Regions from separate parts of the Pseudoalteromonas sp. SG44-8 genome, predicted to be linked through region 1. Evidence: predicted binding sites of a transcription regulator. Region 1 holds the regulator's gene; the other holds the start of a gene.
The links. The regulator FliA, encoded in region 1, starts transcription of late flagellar genes. The targets are predictions, from matches to a motif close to CTAAAGNTNNNNNNNNNNNNGCCGATA.
Positions count from the first base shown of each region.

Region 1 (11,171 bases):
TGCCTTAGAGATACTCGCATGGATGTTTTTAGGGCTGACCTGCACCTTAACCATTATTGCTGCGATTGATGCGCCATATCAAAGCCATAAACATCACAAAGAATTAAAAATGACTCTACAAGAAGTCAAAGATGAATATAAAAATTCTGAAGGTGATCCGCAAATTAAAGCGCGTATAAGACAAACGCAAAGACAAATGTCGCAGCGACGCATGATGCAGGATGTGCCAGATGCCGATGTAGTTGTTACCAACCCTACTCATTACTCTGTGGCATTAAAGTACGACACAGAGCGCGCTGGCGCGCCTATATTAGTTGCCAAAGGCGTTGATGAGATGGCGATGCAAATTAGAAAAATAGCCATAGGTAACGAGGTACCCATTGTAGAGTCCCCCATGCTTACTCGAGCACTGTATCATACTGCCGAAGTAGGAGAACAAATCCCTGACCAACTATTTACTGCAGTCGCACAAGTTTTAGCTTATGTATTTCAGCTTAAACGCTTTCAAAAAGGCCGTGGTAAACGCCCTACAAAATTGAATAAAACACTCCCAATTCCAGATGCCTATAAGTATTGATTTGAATAATCAGTATTCTTTTAAGCTCGTAATTAATAACTTGGAATAGTTATTGCAAATTCCGTTTAGTGTCAATTTTTTGAAATTGTAGAATTATGGAATTTAAAGCTGTATTACAACAACTTAATAAAGATAAAAAAGAGTATTTAAAAGGTGTTGGTACACCTTTGCTGGTGCTCGCTGCGCTGGGCATGGTGATTTTACCGTTACCGCCATTTTTACTCGACATTCTTTTCTCGTTTAATATAGCTTTAGCATTAGTGGTGTTGTTAGTGACAGTTTACACCATGAAGCCTGTTGAATTTGGGATGTTTCCCGCAGTACTATTGATTGCAACTATTATGCGTTTGGCACTAAATGTTGCCAGTACCCGGGTGGTGCTGCTTGAAGGCCATAACGGTGGCGATTCCGCAGGTAAAGTAATCGAAGCTTTTGGTTCAGTGGTAATTGGTGGCAACTACGCAGTTGGTTTAGTGGTGTTTTTGATTTTGATCATCATCAACTTTGTGGTAATCACCAAAGGCGCAGGCAGGATCTCTGAGGTATCGGCACGCTTTACCTTAGATGCGATGCCAGGCAAACAAATGGCCATTGATGCCGACTTGAATGCGGGTTTTATTAGTGCAGAGCAAGCACGAGACCGCCGTGAAGAAGTCACCCGTGAAGCGGACTTTTATGGCTCTATGGATGGTGCGAGTAAGTTTGTAAAAGGTGATGCGATTGCTGGTATAGTGATACTGATCATCAATATTGTTGGCGGCTTGTTTGTTGGTATGATCCAGCATGATTTAAGCTTTGGTAACGCAATGGAAGTGTATACCTTACTGACCATTGGTGATGGTCTAGTTGCACAATTACCATCATTACTGTTATCTATTGGCACTGCAATTGTTGTTACTCGTCAAAATGAATCGCTCAATATGGGCGATCAATTTAAGAAACAACTCGGTAACGAAAAATCATTATTTATTGCTTCGGGTATTTTAATCGTGATGGGTTTGGTCCCGGGTATGCCACATTTTGCCTTTTTAAGCCTTGGTGCTTTACTTGGTTATTTAGCGTATTACACCCAGCAAAGTAAGCTCAAAGAAGCGGCTGCTAAGGAAGCAGAAGCTGCCAATGGCGGTGCAACAGGCACTGGTGTTGCTAACAAGCAAGAGCAAAAAGAGCTAGGTTGGGATGATGTACAACAAGTTGATGTAATTGGCCTCGAAGTTGGCTATCGCTTAATTCCATTAGTTGATCAATCACAAGGTGGCGAATTATTAAACCGAATTAAAGGGGTACGTAAAAAGTTATCTCAAGAACTTGGTTTTTTAATTCCACCAGTGCATATTCGCGATAACTTAGAGTTAGACCCAAATGCATACAGAATTACCATGATGGGTGTTTCAAGTGGTGAGGGCGAGCTTAAGCACGGTGATGAGTTGGCTATTAATCCTGGCCAAGTATTTGGTCCAATAAAAGGGATTGCTACTAAAGATCCTGCCTTTGGTCTAGACGCTATTTGGATCAAACCAGATCAAAAAGATGAAGCACAATCACTCGGTTATACCGTGGTTGATGCAGCGACTGTGGTAGCAACGCATATTAGTCAGTTACTAACTAACAGCGCGGCCTTGTTACTCGGCCACGAGGAAGTGCAAAATCTATTAGATATGCTGGCAAAAAGTCATCCTCGTTTAGTTGAAGGGCTAGTGCCAGATATTTTACCACTAACAGCAATTGTTAAAGTATTACAAAATTTATTAAATGAAGGCGTTGCTATTCGCGATATGCGTTCAATTGTACAAACCCTTGTTGAGTATGGCCCTCGAAGCCAAGATCCTGATGTATTAACCGCAGCAGTGCGAATTTCACTGCGCAGATTAATTGTTCAAGACGCGGTTGGAATGTCATCAGAAATCCCTGTCATAACCTTGGCGCCTGAGTTGGAACAGATGTTGCATCAGTCACTACAAAATGCAGGCGACGAAGGTGCCGGAATAGAGCCAGGACTTGCAGAGCGACTTCAACAATCATTAAATGAAGCGCATCAAAACCAAGAAATGGCCGGTGAACCTTCGATATTGCTAACGTCAGGAATGTTACGCACTGTGTTATCTCGTTTTGTTAAGTACACCATTCCAGGATTGCGAGTGATGTCTTATCAAGAGGTACCAGACGAAAGACAGATCAAGATTGTCAGCTCAGTAGGCCAATAATCGGATTTTAAAGGGGTTGAACCATGAAAATAAAACGTTTTTTTGCTAAAGATATGCGCACCGCACTGAAAGAAGTTAAAGATGAACTCGGTGTAGATGCTGTAATCATGTCAAATAAAAAATTAGCCAATGGGGTAGAGATTGTTGCCGCCGTTGATTATGATAAAGCAGCCCCGAAAGCACCGGCACAACCACATGTTGCTAAGGCGCAACCGCAAACGAATGCTAACTTTGTTAAACCTGCGCCACAACGTGCGCAGCATGAGCCGCAAGCTGCGGTAGCTGATAGCTTACAAGCATTATTAGAGCGCCAATCACCGCGTCCACGCTCACCTGAGCTTGCGTCTATGTTTAGCCAGTCAGGGATTGATACATCTACTCAGTATCAACCACAGCAACAACATCAAGCACAGCAAGCTCGCCATGAACCACAAGCGCATAGTGATTTTGCTCGTCGCGATACTGCGCCGCGTCCACAAACGCAAGCACATAGCTTAGGTTTTGATGATGATCTAGAAAGTGGTTTTGATGATTTAGATACTCCGATGCCAACAAAAAGTGCAGCCAAAACAGATGAAATCACCGCTATGCGTGATGAAATGGCTGCGATGCGTCAATTACTTGAGTATCAGGTATCGGGTTTGATGCAACAAGATTTAGCGCGTCGCGATCCTACTCGCGCATGCATGATCGATCGTTTAGTTGGAATGGGTATCGACAGTGAAGTTGCAGAGCAAATGGCCTGCTTTATTCCGGACGATGTGTCACGTCAGCAAGCCTGGCAAGCACTATTGCAAATGGTTGAAAACCAAATGCATACTACAAATAACGAAATCCTTCGCCAAGGCGGGGTATATGCACTTGTTGGTCCTACTGGGGTAGGTAAAACTACAACCGTGGCAAAACTTGCAGCCCTTGGCGCACAAAAATATGGTGCAGATAAAGTTGCGCTAATTACCACTGATACTTACCGTATTGGCGCTTATGAACAGTTAGCTACTTATGGCCGGATCATCGGTTGTGGTGTAAAACAAGTTAAAGATGCCAATGAATTAGCAGAAGTTTTATATCATTTACGAAATAAGCGTCTAGTATTAATAGATACCGCGGGAATGAGCCAACGTGATTTACGTTTAACTGAGCAGCTAAATACATTAATGCGTAATCAACGTGTCGATATTCGCAATTATTTAGTGCTCAGTGCGACCGCACAAATTAATGTTTTACAAGAAACCGTAAGACATTTTAAGAAGGTACAATTAAGTGGCTGTATTTTCACTAAATTAGACGAATCATTAAGTTTAGGTGAGATTATTAGTATAGCGATTCAAAATCGCCTTCCAATAGGGTATCTTACTAACGGTCAGCGCGTTCCAGAGGACATTCGGGTCGCCAATGCAGAGAAATTAGTAAAAAAAGCAGAACAATTGTATTTAAAAAGAACAAAAGCACAACATTCACGACGCCAAGCAGTAGCGTCAAGCACAGTAGGGATGTATGATTAACACAGTATTAGATCAAGCAAGTGGCCTGCGTAAAATGAGTCAAAACAATAATAACGGCGTTAAAGTTATCGCTGTAACAGGTGGTAAAGGTGGCGTAGGGAAAACTAACGTCTCACTTAACACTGCGATTGCGTTGGGTCAGCTCGGAAACCGAGTGTTAGTTCTGGATGCCGATTTGGGTTTAGCAAATTGTGATGTGATGTTAGGGCTTCGGGTTGAACGTAATCTATCTCATGTACTATCAGGTGAATGTGAGCTCGATGAAATTTTAGTTGAAGGGCCTGCAGGAATTAAAATAGTACCAGCGACGTCAGGCTCACAAAGTATGGTGGAACTTTCACCATCAGAACATGCTGGATTAATTCGTGCTTTTAGTGAGTTGAATACCGAATTTGATATATTAATTGTTGATACTGCTGCTGGTATCTCTGACATGGTATTAAGTTTTTCGCGCGCAGCGCAAGATGTCATGGTAGTAGTATGTGATGAACCGACCTCAATAACCGACGCTTATGCATTAATCAAAGTGTTGAGTCGTGAGCATGGTGTGTATAAGTTTAAAATAGTTGCTAATATGGTGCGCAGTATGCGTGAAGGCCACGAACTATTTGCTAAGCTCTCAAAAGTAACGGATCGCTTTTTGGATGTCTCAATGGAATTGGTTGCAACAGTCCCTTATGATGAAAACATGCGTAAAGCAACTCGTCGTCAAAAAGTAATTGTTGATTTATTTCCAAATTCTCCAGCGGCAATTGCATTTAAAACATTAGCGACAAAAGCAGTTAAATGGCCTATACCTAATCAACCATCTGGCCATTTAGAATTTTTCATAGAAAAATTAGTAAACGGCTAACTATGACGGCATCGGTGAATAAAGCGATGGGATATCAATCGACACAAAATTTAAATGTGATTGTTGAGCGACATGCTTCTTTAGTTAAAAAAGTGGCTTGTCATTTGATCGCTCGTTTACCCGCGAGTGTGCAACTCGATGATTTGATTCAATCGGGGATGATAGGGTTAATTGAAGCATCAAAAAACTTTGATGCGACTAAAGGTGCAAGCTTTGAAACCTTTGCAGGCATTCGTATTCGTGGTGCGATGCTGGATGAAATGCGCCGAGGTGATTGGGCTCCTCGCTCAGTGCACCGTAATAGCCGCAGAGTTGCTGAAGCGATTAGTGAGCTAGAAAGCAGCCTGAATCGAGAACCTAAAGATAGTGAAGTTGCTGAAAAACTTGATATTACGCTAGATGAGTACCATCATATTCTTAGTGATGTAAATTCAAGTAAGGTTTTAGGTATAGAAGACTTGGGAATTGATGAAGATGTTATCACACCAGTGGGACATGATTTAGCACTAGACAAGCCCTTTAATAACGTTAAAAATGAACGTTTTAATCAATCATTATTAACAGCTATACAATCTTTACCTGAACGAGATGGGTTAGTATTGTCGCTTTATTATAATGATGAAATGAATTTAAAAGAGATTGGACATATACTCGATGTAAGCGAATCGCGTGTGAGTCAGATACATGGTCAGGCGATGATTAAGCTCAAAGCAAAAATCAATGACTGGATTAACTAGTAGTAAGTAAATATAGGTTCAGACCTCACCGGAGGATGTTTTGGATAAAAACATGAAAATTCTTGTTGTTGATGATTTTTCGACGATGAGACGTATTATCAAAAATCTGTTAAGAGATTTGGGTTTTACAAATGTACAAGAAGCTGATGATGGCTCAACAGCTTTACCGATGTTGCAGAATCAAGAATTTGATTTTGTAGTAACAGATTGGAACATGCCTGGCATGCAAGGAATTGACCTCTTGCGCGCTATCAGGGCCGATGACAGCCTGAAACACATCCCTGTTTTAATGGTAACAGCAGAAGCTAAAAAAGAACAAATTGTTGCTGCTGCACAAGCTGGTGTTAACGGCTATATCGTTAAACCATTTACAGCCGCAACACTGAAAACCAAATTGGAAAAAGTGTTTGAGCGTTTAGGTTAAATAAATAGGAGAGGCTTATGTCAGCACCAGCTGCGCCTCAGATCAGTTTAGAACAAGCCCGGCAGCTTGTGGTTTACCTTGAAAATGGTGAACAAGATAAAGCTGATCAGTTAATTATTGATGCGGCGTCAAAAGAGCAATCAGAATTATTTGCCGAAGTAGGCAAACTTACGCGTCAGCTTCATGATGCGTTGAAAAATTTTGAGCTTGATACACGTTTAGCTGATTTGACCAAAGACGCACTCCCCGATGCTAAGCAGCGTCTAAACTATGTTATGGAAATGACAGAGAACGCTGCTAATAAAACCATGGATGCTGTAGAAGCAAGTTTACCAATTGCCCAACAGCTTGCAGATGATATTTCAGACATTAAACCCACTTGGGATCGTTTAATGAATCGTGAAATTGAGCTAGGTGAGTTTAAAACATTATGCCACAGCTTAGATAAGTTCATGAATAGCTCGCAAACTAAAACGGATGAGTTGCAAGGACTCATGACCAATGTCTTGATGGCACAAGATTTTCAAGATTTAACAGGTCAAGTGATCCGTCGAGTGATAGAGCTTGTTAGAGAAGTAGAAGACAGCTTGATCCACTTGTTGACAGCATTTGGTAGCCAAGATGATAGCGAAACAAAAACAATAGCACCAGTCATTGAAAAACCGCCTGCTGAAAATACACTTGCAGGCCCTGAAGGGCCAATTATTGATAAAGAATCTCGTGATGATGTTGTCTCAGGACAAGATGATGTTGATGATTTATTATCAAGCTTGGGCTTCTAAGAGGAGAGAACTGCATGAGCTTTGAAGTCGATGAAGATATTTTACAAGATTTTCTAGTAGAGGCTGGAGAAATTCTTGAGCTTTTGTCAGAACAGCTGGTGGAGCTTGAAAATAACCCAGATGATACCGAATTACTCAATGCAATTTTCCGTGGTTTTCATACGGTAAAAGGCGGCGCAGGTTTTTTAAGCATGACTGAGCTAGTTGACGCTTGTCACGGTGCAGAAAACGTTTTCGATTTATTGCGTCAAGGTGTTCGTAAGGTTAATTCTGAGCTGATGGACGTGATCTTGCAAGCGCTCGATACTATCAACGAAATGTTTGCGACCATCCAAAGCCGAGAAAAACCAGAACCTGCAAATCCAGAGTTGCTGGCTGTTTTACATAAATTGGGATTGCCGCCAACTGCTGAAGAACTAACTGGCGCTGCTGAGCCTGCAGACGATACTCCTGTTGTTGATGCTGATGCTATTTTAGATGATTCTGATGATCCATTTGCATTTGACTTGTTATTTGATGGTCAAGTTGATAGCGATAAAAAAGATGTTCAAATCGATGATATATCAGAAGATGAATTTGAAAGTTTGCTAGATGAGCTGCATGGAAAAGGACAAAGTCCTGTAACTCCAGCAGTAACAGTTAGCAATGAGTCATCAAATAGTGATATTACTGATGACGAATTCGATAATTTATTAGATGAATTACATGGTGTTGGTAGCTTTGGTTTGGTCAGTAATAAAGATACTGCAAGCACCGAAAATACTCCGCCTAAACCGCCCCAAGCGTCATCAGAGCCAACTAAAAGTAATAGTCCAGACGAGATCAGCGATGATGAGTTTGAAGCATTATTAGATGAATTGCACGGCAAAGGGAGTGCACCACAAGCAGTTGCAGATACTGAGCCAACACCCGCTCAAAAACCAGTCCCTCCCCCAGCACCTGTTGCCGCAGCTAAACCTGCGCCTAAACCAGCAGTGTCTGAGCCTGCGAAAGCGGCTGAAAAGCCAGCTCCAGCGACAGCTGTTGCGAAAAAATCAGTTCCACCACAAGCTGATACCACTGTGCGCGTTGATACAAAACGCCTTGATCAAATAATGAATATGGTCGGTGAACTTGTGCTAGTGCGCAATCGCCTAGTCAGTTTAGCAACCAATACTGAAAGTGAAGCGATGGGTAAAGCCATTTCAAACCTTGATGTAGTAACTGCGGACTTGCAAGGTGCGGTGATGAAAACGCGGATGCAACCGATCAAGAAAGTGTTCGGTCGTTTCCCTCGCGTAGTACGTGATTTAGCCCGCAGTTTGAAAAAAGACATCAATTTATTGCTCGTGGGTGAAGAAACTGATTTAGATAAAAACTTAGTTGAGGCACTGGCAGATCCTTTAGTCCACTTGGTGCGTAACTCTGTAGACCACGGTATTGAAATGCCTGATGTGCGTGAAGCGGCAGGTAAAGCAAGGACTGGGACTGTAACTTTATCAGCATCGCAAGAAGGTGATCATATTTTGCTTACCATCCGAGATGATGGTGCTGGTATGGATCCCGAAAAGCTGAAAAAAATAGCAATCAATAAAGGGGTGCTTGATCACGAGCAAGCTGCTCGATTATCTGATACAGAAGCCTATAACCTTATTTTTGCACCAGGCTTTTCCACCAAAGAACAGATCTCTGATATTTCGGGTCGTGGTGTGGGTATGGATGTGGTGAAAACCAAAATTACCCAACTAAATGGTTCTGTGAGTATTCAATCTGAGCTAGGTGTAGGTACAATCCTAGAAATTAAAGTTCCGTTAACGTTGGCTATTTTGCCGACATTGATGGTGGTTGTCGGTGAGCAAACATTTGCATTACCACTGGCTGGTGTTAATGAAATATTCCACCTAGATCTAACTAAAACGAATGTAGTTGATGGCCAATTAACCATTATTGTTCGTAAGAAAGCACGACCGTTGTTTTATTTAGAACATTGGTTAGTCAAAGGTGCTGACAGATCATTACGCAAAGCTCAAGGCCATGTTGTAATTGTACAAATAGGTACGCAACAAGTTGGTTTTGTAGTGGATTCATTGATTGGTCAAGAAGAAGTTGTTATTAAACCGCTTGATGCTTTACTACAAGGAACACCTGGTATGGCAGGTGCAACGATCACGTCTGACGGTGGTATAGCGCTAATCTTAGATGTTCCAAACCTGTTAAAACATTACGCAGGTTAGTCCAATTCTTATCTTATTGTGAGAGCTATATATGGCTCTCACAGATAAAATTTACATAGAGTATGCCAATGGCAGTTAAAGTTTTAGTTGTTGATGATTCAAGTTTCTTTCGCCGCAGGGTGAGCGAAATACTCGAGCAAGATAAGGATATTGAAGTAATTGGTTTTGCGGTAAATGGCAGAGAAGCGGTAGACAAGACAAATCAATTGCGTCCAGATGTAATCACTATGGATGTTGAAATGCCTGTGCTTGATGGTATTAGTGCTGTAAAAGAGATCATGGCAGCAAATCCAACCCCAATTCTGATGTTCTCTTCCTTGACCCGTGATGGCGCAACAGCAACCTTAGACGCACTTGATGCGGGTGCTTTAGATTTTTTACCGAAAAAATTTGAAGACATTGCTCGTAATAATGAAGATGCGATTAAGTTATTACAAAATAAAGTAAAAGAAATTGGACGCAAGCGTCTATCACGCTTCAGTAGGCCGACACCGACATCAATACCTTCCGTTTCTGCAGGTACAACAAGTCGACCTGCGATAACTCAACCTGATAGAAGTTTTAACCGCAGCACAGCGCCCGCTTCGAACATTGCAGCTAATACACGTGCTTCGGGTAAGAAATATCAAATAGTTGCAATAGGCACCTCCACAGGGGGGCCTGTCGCACTGCAAACTATTTTGACTAAGTTGCCGGCCAATTTCCCACATCCCATTTTGTTAATACAGCATATGCCAGCTGCGTTTACGCCAGCATTTGCCGCTCGTTTAAATGGCTTGTGCAAAATAAAAGTAAAAGAAGCACAACAAGGCGACCGATTAATGCCAGGCGTCGCTTATCTAGCGCCAGGTGGTCAACAGATGCTGGTTGAGGGACGAGGTGGAAATCGCACGTTACGTGTTTTTGAGGACGACAGTGCGCGGATCACTTATAAGCCCAGTGTTGACGTTACTTTTGCTAGTACAGCCAAATCTTTTCAAGGTGATGTGTTAGCTGTGGTACTTACAGGCATGGGCGCTGATGGACGAGATGGTGCAAGAATGCTCAAACAAGCCGGCGCCACTATTTGGGCGCAAGATGAAAAAACCAGTGTGGTATATGGTATGCCACAGGCGGTTGCTAACGCTGGGCTATCGTCGGCAAGTATCGCACTTGAAGAGGTTGCTAATCGGTTAGTTCGAGAAATTGGTTGTGGATAAGTTGTCGTTTCTAGGCCTGTTCGTTGCACTTTTGGCGATTGGCTATGGTTACTCACTAGAGGGTGGGGTTGTAAGTGCTTTATTTAATGGCCCAGCACTAATTATTGTATTGGGTGGTACGTTAGGTGCTGTAATGCTACAAACACCGGCACATACGTTTAATAAAGTCTTAAGAATAAGTCATTGGGTGTTTTTTCCTCCAAGTCATGATATCGACAGAGCAATTGAGCAAGTTAAAAGTTGGTCACAAAAAGCTCGCCAAGAAGGGTATTTAGCGCTTGAAGAAGTAGCATTAACACATCCAGACCCGTACGTTGCCAAAGGCCTGAGTTTATTGATTGATGGTAACAGCGAGCAAAAACTTAGAGATGCGTTAGAAATTGATTTATTGTTAGAAAGGGAACGTTTACTTGAAGCCAGCCGGGTGTACGAGGCGTTGGGCGGTTACAGTCCTACTATCGGTATATTAGGTGCAGTGCTTGGTCTGATCCAAGCAATGTCATTTATCACTGAGCCTGAAAAGTTAGGTGCGGGGGTTGCGACGGCTTTTATCGCGACCATCTATGGGGTTGGTTTAGCAAATTTACTGTTTTTACCCATGGCTAATAAGCTAAAACAACAAGTAGAACAAAAGATGCTGTTTCATGAGTTATTAGCTGAAGGAATTATTGCAATGA
Region 1 is NZ_JACJEQ010000007.1:101,678-112,848, reverse strand. It holds gene flhB (flagellar biosynthesis protein FlhB) at 1-577, shown strand, start outside; gene flhA (flagellar biosynthesis protein FlhA) at 673-2,781, shown strand; gene flhF (flagellar biosynthesis protein FlhF) at 2,805-4,286, shown strand; gene H5163_RS08200 (MinD/ParA family protein) at 4,279-5,139, shown strand; gene H5163_RS08195 (RNA polymerase sigma factor FliA) at 5,166-5,876, shown strand; gene cheY (chemotaxis response regulator CheY) at 5,917-6,300, shown strand; gene H5163_RS08185 (protein phosphatase CheZ) at 6,318-7,082, shown strand; gene H5163_RS08180 (chemotaxis protein CheA) at 7,097-9,295, shown strand; gene H5163_RS08175 (chemotaxis response regulator protein-glutamate methylesterase) at 9,364-10,494, shown strand; gene H5163_RS08170 (flagellar motor protein) at 10,487-11,171, shown strand, end outside.

Region 2 (11,171 bases), on a different contig from region 1:
AATGCCGGTTGAGCAGTTTAGTAACGATATTGAAAGCTTAAAAGTAGAGCAGGTTATTTCGTCATACGATCGTCAACTAGACGGTAAGGCCAGCCAGTGTTGTACCGGCCTTGGCCATGATGCTGTGGCGGAGTTAGGCAATTCAATGTGGTATCCGAGCCTACAGGGGGTCGTGGAGATCCCTAAAGATATTGAGCTGTTTGGCGTTAAACCATTACAGCCAAAGGTTGAGAGTTTAAATACTGGGATACGTAAACTTGCAACAGCTGCATTAGGGCGTAATCCTGAATTAGAAATCGATGAGCGTGATATCACCCTTAAATACACTGCGATAGACTATTATGCACCGACCAGTATTGAGTTTCGCTATCGTTTAACTGGTTTAGACAGCGATTGGCGTTATGCTAATACCCGCCGTGAAGCTATTTATACCAATTTACCGCCTGGTGCATTTTTGTTTCAACTTGAGGCTAAACGACAAGGTGAAGGTTGGCAAAAAGCGCAAAGTACGGAATATTCATTTGTAGTACCAAGACGGTTTGATGAAACAATTTATTTTCGGCTGTTGATCACTGGTAGTTTTATTTTATTATTTTATTTAGTGTTTTGGGTATTTAGAAAGCAAGAACGCCGTAAGCAAACCGCGCTTGAAAGTTTAATCACAGAACGCACCGGGGAGCTGCGCCAAGCTAATGATAAGCTTAATCAAGTTAACTCTCAGCTAAAGCTTATGAGTCACTCTGATGAACTTACTGGGCTGAGAAGCCGCCGCTTCTTATTTGATCAACTACCAAAAGATATAGAGCACTTCCAGCGTAACTCACAATCATTACAAGCGCAGGGGAAATCCTTGGTGTTGCTAATCATTAATTTTGATAATTTTAGCCGCATTAATGACGCTTATGGACCGATTGGTGGTGATAGTTGTTTGCAGCAAATGGCTGCATTGCTTAACTCTCGTACGCAGGGATCCGATTATGTTGCCCGTTGGAGTGGTGATGAATTCTTGTTACTGCTACGTGACTTTAAACGCACTGCAATCGACAGTTATGTTGCACAGCTGTGTAAAGTAATTGCTGATCACACATTTAAGTTGCCCAGTGGTGACAGTATAAACTTGACTGCATCGATTGGCTTTTCATTTTACCCATTACCATTATTAGGTGGTCAGGTTATTGGTTGGGAAACCTCTGTCAACTTAGCGGATATCGCGCTACATCAAGTTAAAAAGCGCGGTGGCGATGGTATTGCAAACATCACCTTTGATGAACAGTTAGATGCCTTTGAATTTGAGCAAACCAATAATGTTGAGCAACAACTGAGCGTATTACAAGCCAATGGTTTAGCAGATATCAAAGTGTGGATGCGCTAGCTCTAATCACGTGAGAATAAAAAAGGAGCCAGCGGCTCCTTTTTTTATTAAATAGGATGTTAGCTTATAAAGGCTTTGATTGAGGTTAAGATACCTTGTTCACCTAAGCCCATTTCATCATGCATTTGTTCTTGTGTTCCATGCTTGATGAACTCATCAGGAATACCTAAATTAAGGATGCTTACTTTTGCTTTTATAGCTGCTAAATATTCATTAACAGCAGAGCCTGCACCACCAACAATCGCGTTATCTTCAAGGGTTACAATGACGTCATGATCGGCTAATAAAGTGTCGATTAGTGCGCTATCAAGAGGTTTAACAAAACGCATATCAACGAGGCTAGCATTTAATTCATTGACTGCCAGTTGAGCGTTTTCAAGTAAAGTACCAAAGGATAAAACTGCGATTTTAGCGCCTTGTTTAATCACACGACCTTTACCAATTTCAAGCTCAGTCATTTGCTCGCAGATTTCAGTTGTGCCAGCACTACCACGAGGATAACGAACTGCAACAGGGCTGTTACAACGATAACCAGTGTACAGCATTTGACGACATTCATTAGTATCACTCGGTGCCATGATAATCATATTGGGGATACAACGGATAAAGCTTAAATCGTATGCGCCTTGATGAGTTTCGCCATCAGCACCAACAATACCAGCACGGTCAATTGCAAATAACACGGGTAAGTTTTGCAGAGCAACATCGTGAATAAGCTGATCGTAGGCACGTTGTAAAAAGCTTGAATAAATAGCGACAACTGGTTTTAAGCCTTCGCAGGCAAAACCTGCGGCTAAAGTAACCGCGTGTTGCTCGGCAATGGCAACATCAAAATATTGCTCAGGGTATTCTTTTGAAAAACGCACCATGCCTGAACCTTCACGCATAGCTGGGGTGATTGCCATAAGCTTTTCATCTTGACTTGCCATGTCACACAACCAATCGCCAAATACTTTAGAAAAAGTCGCAGCGCCTGGTTTTGATTTTGGTAGGCTGGAAATCGCAGGGTCGAACTTAGGTACGCCGTGATAGCCTATTGGATCTGCTTCTGCTGGTTTATAGCCTTTACCTTTCTGGGTTTTGATATGCAGTAACTGCGGCCCTTTTAGGTTACGCATATTGCGCAGTGTATCAACCAACATGTTTACATCATGACCATCAATTGGGCCAATGTAATTTAAGCCTAACTCTTCAAAAAAGGTGCCTGGGATAACCATGCCTTTTAAGTGCTCTTCCATGCGGCTGGCTAATTCTTTTACTGGTGGCACGCCAGATAGCAGCTTTTTACTACCTTCACGAATGTTAGTGTAAAAACTGCCTGATAAGATACGAGCGAAATGATTAGTTAGTGCACCGACATTTTCAGAAATCGACATTTCGTTATCGTTTAATATGATCAGCATGTCAGATTTAACATCACCTAAGTGATTCATTGCTTCAAACGCCATACCCGCGGTAATCGCACCATCACCAATAACCGCTACTGTTTTTCGTCCTTTGCCTTCTTTTTGCGCCGCAATTGACATGCCTAAAGCAGCAGAGATCGAGGTGCTTGAATGGCCAACACTAAAAGTGTCGTAGTGGCTTTCTTCACGAAATGGAAACGGATGTAAACCGTCTTTTTGGCGGATCGTGTGCATTTTATCACGGCGCCCTGTGAGAATTTTATGTGGGTATGCTTGATGGCCTACATCCCATACTAAGCGATCTTCAGGGGTGTTATATACATAATGAAGCGCTACAGTAAGCTCAACTGTGCCTAAACCTGATGCTAAGTGACCACTACTTTGCGAGACTGAGTTTAGTAAGTAATCACGTAACTCATTACTAAAAGCAGGTAATTTGTCTTGCGCTAAATCACGCAACTGGGCTGGTTCGTCAACCAAACCTAATAATGGATACTTGCTACTATCAAGTGTCATGATTTTTAATACATCCTTCGCTAACCAGAGGTCATTATAGCGTAATATTACTCTGATTCTTTAGTTATTTTGTACATCATTACTTGCTCAAGCTAGAGCCTAGAATTAATAATCGCGTTCAACAATGTATTTTGCCAAGTTTTCTAGCTCAGAAGTGTCAGCATCTATTGCTGCTAACGCATCGAGTGCGCATTTTAGTAATGATTGTGCTTTTTGTTTTGCACCTGTAAGCCCAAGTAGAGCAGGGTAGGTCGCTTTATTTGCTGCAACATCGGAGCCTTGTGGTTTACCTAAGACTTGGGTATCACCTTCGATGTCAAGAATATCGTCTTGCACCTGAAAAGCCAGTCCAATTGCATCACCAAACTGTTTTAATTGTAATAATGTTTGTTGATTTGTATCAGCTGCGCATAATGCACCTAAAGTTATTGCACAATTTAACAAAGCACCTGTTTTTAATTTATGGATACGTTCGAGCTCAGCTAAATTGACTAATTTGTCAGTCGCTGCAATATCCAGTGCTTGACCACCGACCATACCTTCAATACCCGATGCTTTGGCAAGTGCTGCAATCATTTTTAACTGTTGCTGTGCAGGAACGTTAAATGAATGGTTAGCAATTAAATCAAACGCTAATGTTTGCAGCGCATCACCAGCTAAAATAGCATGAGCTTCGCCATAGACAATATGGCAAGTCGGTCTACCACGTCGCAGGTCGTCGTCATCCATCGCGGGTAAATCATCATGAACTAACGAATAACTATGAATACATTCAATAGCAGCAGCCAACACGTCTAAATCTTGTTTATTTGCGCCAAGCATTTTTCCCGTGGCATACACTAAAAATGGCCGTAATCGTTTACCGCCATTTAAAACGCTGTAGTGGGTGGCTTGTTTGATGCTTTGCTCGGTATCGAGCGGTTGCTCAAAATACCGATTGAGAGTGGCTTCAACATCTTGTTGAGCACATTTTATTTGCTCTGTTATTAACACTCGTTATTCCAAATCATTATCAAAGTTAGTAAGTGGTGACTGACTATCACTACCCATTAAAATCGCTACTTTTTGTTCAGCTTGTTGTAACTTACTTGAAGATGCGCCGGCTAAAGCAATACCGCGTTCAAACTGTTTTAATGACTGCTCAAGGGAAAGCTCTCCTTGCTCCATTTCTGTGACGATTAAGGATAATTCATCAAGCGCTTGCTCGAAGCTTAGGTTCTCTGGTTTTTTCGTCGCCATACTGATTTAACTTAGATGATAGAAATGTGAGGCCAATTTTAGGGGGAATGCTAAACTAGGTCAAAGGGTGATGCATTTTTTTTGAATAATTAATTGTTTTCTTGCCACTTTTAATTATTTATACCTTTGCTTAAACCTTGCAGGTTATCAATGGTAGCTTAAAATGCCAAATAGGGTTGAAAACTTTCATTTCATTTTTTTCATTAAATGGTTTAAGTAATTCAATAGATTGCCGATAAGCTGTTAATAATAAAAATTTGTTGCTGGTAGCAACAAAGCATCGATTCCTCTGGAGGGGTAAGTGGATTTAGCAACCATTATAGGTATTCTCGGAGCTATTGGTCTTATTGCTATGTCAATGGTACTAAGTAGTGGCGGCGAAGTGGCTATGTTTTATAACACGCCATCGGTGGTTATTGTTTTCGGTGGTTCGATTTTTATAGTGTTATCAAACTATACGATGAGTCAATTCCTCGGTATCGGTAAAGTCGCGGCTAAAGCCTTCATGTTCAAAATAGAGTCACCTGAAGAGCTTATCGAAAAAGCAGTTGAACTTGCAGACTCGGCCCGTAAAGGCGGATTTTTAGCACTAGAGGAAGCAGAAATACCCAATGCGTTTATGCGTAAAGGGGTTGATATGCTTGTTGACGGTCATGACGCTGATGTTGTTCGTGCCACCTTGCAAAAAGATATTTCTCTTACTTCTACTCGTCATGAATCGGGGGCCGGTTTGTTTAAAGCGCTTGCCGATATTGCGCCTGCGATGGGTATGATCGGTACTTTGATTGGTCTAGTTGCGATGTTGTCTAATATGGATGACCCTAAAGCGATTGGTCCTGCGATGGCGGTAGCGCTTTTAACAACATTATATGGTGCGTTTTTAGCAAACGTGGTGGCAATTCCTATCCAAGTAAAATTGGAATTGCGTAAAGACGAAGAAGCAATGAATCAGCGGCTAATTTTAGATGCGGTATTAGGTATACAAGATGGCCAAAACCCAAAAGTCATCGAAGGTATTTTGAAAAACTACCTAGCTGAATCAAAACGAAAAGTGGATACTGAGGAGTAAGCATGTCAGATCAAGAGTGCAAGTGTCCACCACCCGGGTTACCAGCATGGATGGGTACCTTCGCGGATTTGATGTCACTATTGATGTGCTTCTTTGTACTTTTACTCGCGTTTTCAGAAATGGATGTACTTAAATTTAAACAAATCGCAGGCTCAATGAAGTTTGCCTTTGGTGTACAAAATAAAATAGAAGTAAAAGATATTCCCAAAGGAACATCCGTTATCGCGATGGAGTTCACCCCAGGTAAACCTGAACCTACTCCAATCGAAACCATTCAACAGCAAACTGTCGAAATGACCCAGCAAATGCTTGAGTTTCAGGCTGGTGATGAAAGCTCAGCTGGCGGTCGTCAAGAGCAACGCGGTAATAAGCGTGGCGGTGAGTCACAAAGTACGGCGCAACAACAAGCATCAGAACAATCTATTTCTGCAGCTGATCAAGAGCAGGTTAATGAGTTAGTTAAAAAGATAGCCCAGCAATTGGAACAACAAATCATGGATGGTGCTGTTGAGTTGGAATCATTAGGTCAGCAAATTATTATTCGTATTCGTGAAAATGGTTCATTTCCATCTGGGAGTGCATTTTTACAACCTAAGTTTAAACCAATTATTCGTGATATAGCTGCGTTACTAAAAGATGTGCCAGGTGAAATTACGGTGTCTGGTCATACTGATGATTTTCAAGTTTCGAATGAGCTGTATACTAATAACTGGGATTTATCATCGAAGCGTGCAGTTGCGGTTGCAACTGAAATGCAAAAAGCACAAGGCTTTGATAAAACCAGAATGGTTGTTGTCGGTCATGCCGAAACTCGACCACTTGTTCCAAATGATTCTGATGCGGATAGACGACGAAATCGCCGCGTGGAAATTTCAATAATGCAAGGCAAGGCTAAGGAATCAGATCCGATAGATGTGCGTTAAGATGCTTGGCAAAGTACCTAATTTAGCTTAAAGTAGTTTTTTAACAAGTGTAACGGAGTGTCTGATGAAAAACGTTGATAAATATAGCTATATGCCGGGCAATGGTGATGGTGACGATGATAAAAAGCCAGACTAGCTAATGCCTGATTGGTTTATAAGTGCTATATCAATACTAACTAAAAGCTGGGTGTTTATTTTAAGCCCAGCTATTTTTGTTTTTTATCTTCGCAAAGATTGGCTTGCTTTGCGTTTTACCTTAACGACTGCATTATTTTTTTTATATGGAACCTTGATACATAATAGCCTTAGAGAGTTAGATGACCCTTATATTTGGCGTTATGTAGTTTGGGCTTTTAATGATATTGCTTGGATGGCTTTGATTGCTTACTGGGCTATTAAAGATAAAGTGTATCTTTGGCAAAGTGTGATTGGTCAGTTGGTTGTAATTAGTGCGCCTATCTTACAATTATTTAGATTAGTGGATCGCCACCTTTGGGATTTATCGTATAGCACTATGCTATATAAAACGTTATTACCGTTAATCAATATTGGCACTGTCGTAGTGTGCTACCTTCCTCTGTTGTATTTATTTATGCGAAAAAATCGCAGTCTAAAGAGCTAATCATTAACTATTTGTAGATTAAATTACGTGTGCTAAACTACTGTGTAAATAACCAGTTGTTGATAGTGCCCTATGAAACTTTATATAGCCGAGAAGCCATCTTTAGGTCGTGCCATTGCTGATGCGCTACCAAAGCCTCATAAAAAACATGATGGCTATATTGAAGTGGCTAATGGCGATTGTGTTTCTTGGTGTATAGGTCACTTGCTCGAGCAAGCAGAGCCTGATGATTATAATGAGCAATATAAAAAATGGCGCTTTGATGACTTACCGATTATCCCACAGCAATGGCAGTTAAAAGCAAAATCTAAAACTCGTAAGCAACTTACGGTACTTAAAAAGTTAATCAAACAAGCTGATCAACTTGTTCATGCTGGTGATCCAGACAGAGAAGGGCAATTACTTGTTGATGAGGTGATTGAGCAAGTTAAACTTAGCCAAGCCAAAAAACAGCAAATTCAACGTTTATTGATCAGTGATTTGAATGTTAGCGCGGTTAAAAAGTCGCTGCAAAACGTTCGCTCTAACCGTGAATTTATTCCACTTAGTGTATCTGCTTTGGCGCGTTCGCGAGCTGATTGGCTGTTTGGTATGAATTTAACGCGCGCCTATACGCTTGCAGGTCAAAAAGCAGGGTTTGGTAATGTATTATCAGTAGGGCGTGTACAAACACCGATATTAGGATTGGTTGTCCAGCGTGATAACGAGATTGCTAATTTTGTGCCAAAACCTTTTTATGAAGTATTAGCTCATTTAAGTACCGAAAATAAAGAGCCGTTTACAGCAAAGTGGCAACCAAGCAAAGCGTGTGAACCTTATCAAGATGAAGAGGGGCGAGTGCTCCATCGAGGCCTTGCTGAGAATGTTGCGTCGCGAATTTCTAATCAATCAGGTGAAGTTACTGCGCTTGAACAAAAGCAGAAAAAGCAACAAGCACCTTTGCCGTATAATTTGTCAGCGTTACAAATTGATGCTGCGAAAGCTTTTTCAATGCCTGCACAAAAGGTATTGGATATTTGTCAAAATTTATATGAGCGTCACAAGCTAATTACCTATCCACGTTCAGACAATCGTTACTTGCCCAAAGATCATCACCAAGAAGCAGCCAGTATAATAAAGGCAATTGCCATCAATGGCGGGCAAAATGACACTCATTGCCAAGGCGCAGATGTGAGTAAACGCAGTAAGTGTTTTAACGATGCTAAGGTGGCTGCGCATCACGCCATTATTCCTACCGCTAAGCAGCAAAAGTCAGCAAGTTTGAGCGTTGAAGAAGGTAAAGTGTATGGTCTTATTAGCCGTCATTATCTGATCCAGTTTTATCCAGACTACATTTACAATGAAACAAAGGCTGAAATAACAATTAATGGTGGTATCTTTAAAGCCAACGCAAAACAAGATGTAAGTTTAGGCTTTAAAGCGTTAATGGGAAAAACCGCATTAAAAGATGAGCAGATATTGCCGCCATTAATTAAAGGGCAACAGTTGCAGTGTGAACGCGGTGAAGTAATTGATAAAATGACCAGCCCGCCAGCTCATTTCAATGATGCAACGCTGCTTAGTGCAATGACAGGTATTAGTCGGTACGTTAAAGATCCAGAAATCAAAAAAATACTCAAAGAAACAGACGGCTTAGGAACCGAAGCAACCAGAGCGGGTATTTTAGAGTTATTATTTAGAAGACAATTTTTAAGACGTCAAGGTAAACTCATTTTAGCAACCGATACAGGTAAAGCATTGATCAGTGCGTTACCGCATGGTTTAGCCAGCCCAGACCTAACCGCAAAATGGGAAGCATCGTTGGGCGACATAGCAGAACAACAAATGAGTTATCAACAATTTTTAAATCCTTTATTAGTGGATTTAGCGGCTTTTGTGGAACTTGCCAAAAATTGTGATAGCAACGTATTTGCACAATTACCAAAAACGCCGCAAAAGCGGCGTTTTACAAGAAAAACTAAACCAAAAACAAAATCGGCTTAGTCATCCATTGCTAAGATTATTGATTAAACAAAGCCACCGCAGCGTTACTCATCGCAGTGATACCTGTGGGGATTGCAACTTTATAGTCAGGTGCAAATTTACTTGAATGTAGTGAAGGTAAAGTTGCCCCTGATGTTTGTGCCGCTTGATATTGAGCTTGCTCTACACCACCTAACCAAAATAAGGTGATAGGGATGTTTTTATCTGTGCGGCCATATAAACCAAAATCTTCCCCTGCCATAACCGCTTCGGTTTCAAGCACATTACTTTGTCCAATCGCCGAGCTAATCGCACTACGTACAATATTAGTTTGTGCAGGGTCGTTATATGTAGATGGGATTGACTCATCTTCATGTACATAAACCACTGGTATTAAGCTTTCATCCAATCCTGCACTTAATGCAATGCCTTTAGTTATACGTTTTATAGCTGCAATTTGTTGCTCGCGAATTTTAGGATTATAACTTCTAAGTGTCAGCTGTAGCTTTACTTCATTCGAAATTACATTATGTTTAGCTCCACCGTGAATTGAACCCACTGTGATTACTGAGGGTTCAAGAGGTGATAATTCGCGACTGGTAATTGTTTGCAGTGCCAACACGATCCGTGATGCGATAACAACAGGGTCAATAGTCATATGCGGGTAAGCACCATGACCACCTTTACCTTTAACCGTAATATCTACTGAATCCACACTGGCCATGGTGTACTCATTTTTCATACTGACTTGTCCTGCAGGAACACTCGCACTAACATGCAAAGCGATAACGTGATCAGGAGTAGGATATTTACTAAATAAACCTTCTTTGAGCATCGCTTTTGCACCGCCTCCCACCTCTTCTGCAGGTTGTGCCACCATCATTAAGGTTCCTTGCCATGCATCTTTATGTAGCATTAATTGTTGCGCAGTACCAATAAATGAACTCATATGAATATCATGACCACATCCGTGCATCACACCAACGTTTGCTCCTTCATCATTCATAACAGTGACTGTTGAAGCATATGATTTACCAGTTTGTTCTATGATTGGTAAGCCGTCTGTATCAGTACGGATCATTATTGTCGGGCCATCACCATTTTTATATAAGGCTACTACACCAAAGCCACCCACATTGTCGGTCACCTCATAGCCAAGCGCACGTAATTTGGTGGCAAGCTTTTCTCCCGTTTCTTGCTCATGGTATGAAAGTTCTGGGGACTGGTGTAAATCTAAGTAAAACTTTTCAATGGCAGGCATCGTTTTATCTAACTTCAGCTCCAAGGTTGTTGAGCTTGCTAATGGACTAAGCAGTATAAGTGCAGCGTATAGACTATGAAATTTCATAAAAGACCTTTTTGATTTATGGCTTGTGATTCTGGGCTTGTAATTATTATGTTTGCCTCCATATAAAACCCTAAATAGTCTGATATGGCAATCAATAGCAATGAATAATATGGTAAATGTTAATCCGCAAAATCTTCAACAAGTGCTGGGTGAAACATCACAACAAAAACTAGTCCTGTTAAGTTTCTTTTCAGCACAAAGTCCAGAGTGTCAATCTCAAGCAGCTATTTTACAGACAATAGCCAAAGATTATGGTGACTATATATTAGTTGCCACATTAGATTGTGATTTAGAGCAAGCACTCGCAGCACAACTAGCACAGCAAGTTGGACTACAAACATTACCAACCTTAGTGCTATTAAAAGATTCAGCACCTGTTGATGTATTAGCCGGTGCACAAGCTGAAACTCAAATCAGAGAAGCGTTAAGTAAACATTTACCGCAGCCTCATGAAATGTTGTTAGAACAAGCCAAGCAAGCACTGATCGCTCAGGATTTAAATCAAGCGTTTAATTTTGCCAAGCAGGCTTACGAATTAGACAATACAAATGCGCGTATAAAATTAGTATTGGCAGATATATGCATTCAAATTCATAAACTGGATGACGCGCAAGCTTTGTTAGCTTCAGTAAATGAAAATGAGCAAGATGCATACTTTACAAATATTCAAGCAAAGTGCGCACAAGCACTTCAAGCACAAGAATCGCCAGAGCT
Region 2 is NZ_JACJEQ010000004.1:221,290-232,460, forward strand. It holds gene H5163_RS05680 (ligand-binding sensor domain-containing diguanylate cyclase) at 1-1,372, shown strand, start outside; gene dxs (1-deoxy-D-xylulose-5-phosphate synthase) at 1,432-3,294, opposite strand; gene ispA ((2E,6E)-farnesyl diphosphate synthase) at 3,400-4,287, opposite strand; gene H5163_RS05695 (exodeoxyribonuclease VII small subunit) at 4,291-4,533, opposite strand; gene pomA (flagellar motor protein PomA) at 4,835-5,602, shown strand; gene H5163_RS05705 (flagellar motor protein MotB) at 5,605-6,525, shown strand; gene H5163_RS05710 (hypothetical protein) at 6,665-7,147, shown strand; gene H5163_RS05715 (DNA topoisomerase III) at 7,220-9,130, shown strand; gene H5163_RS05720 (M20 family metallopeptidase) at 9,147-10,457, opposite strand; gene H5163_RS05725 (tetratricopeptide repeat protein) at 10,558-11,171, shown strand, end outside.
Region 2: the regulator FliA is predicted to act here: its motif matches at 4,745-4,771, upstream of pomA (flagellar motor protein PomA).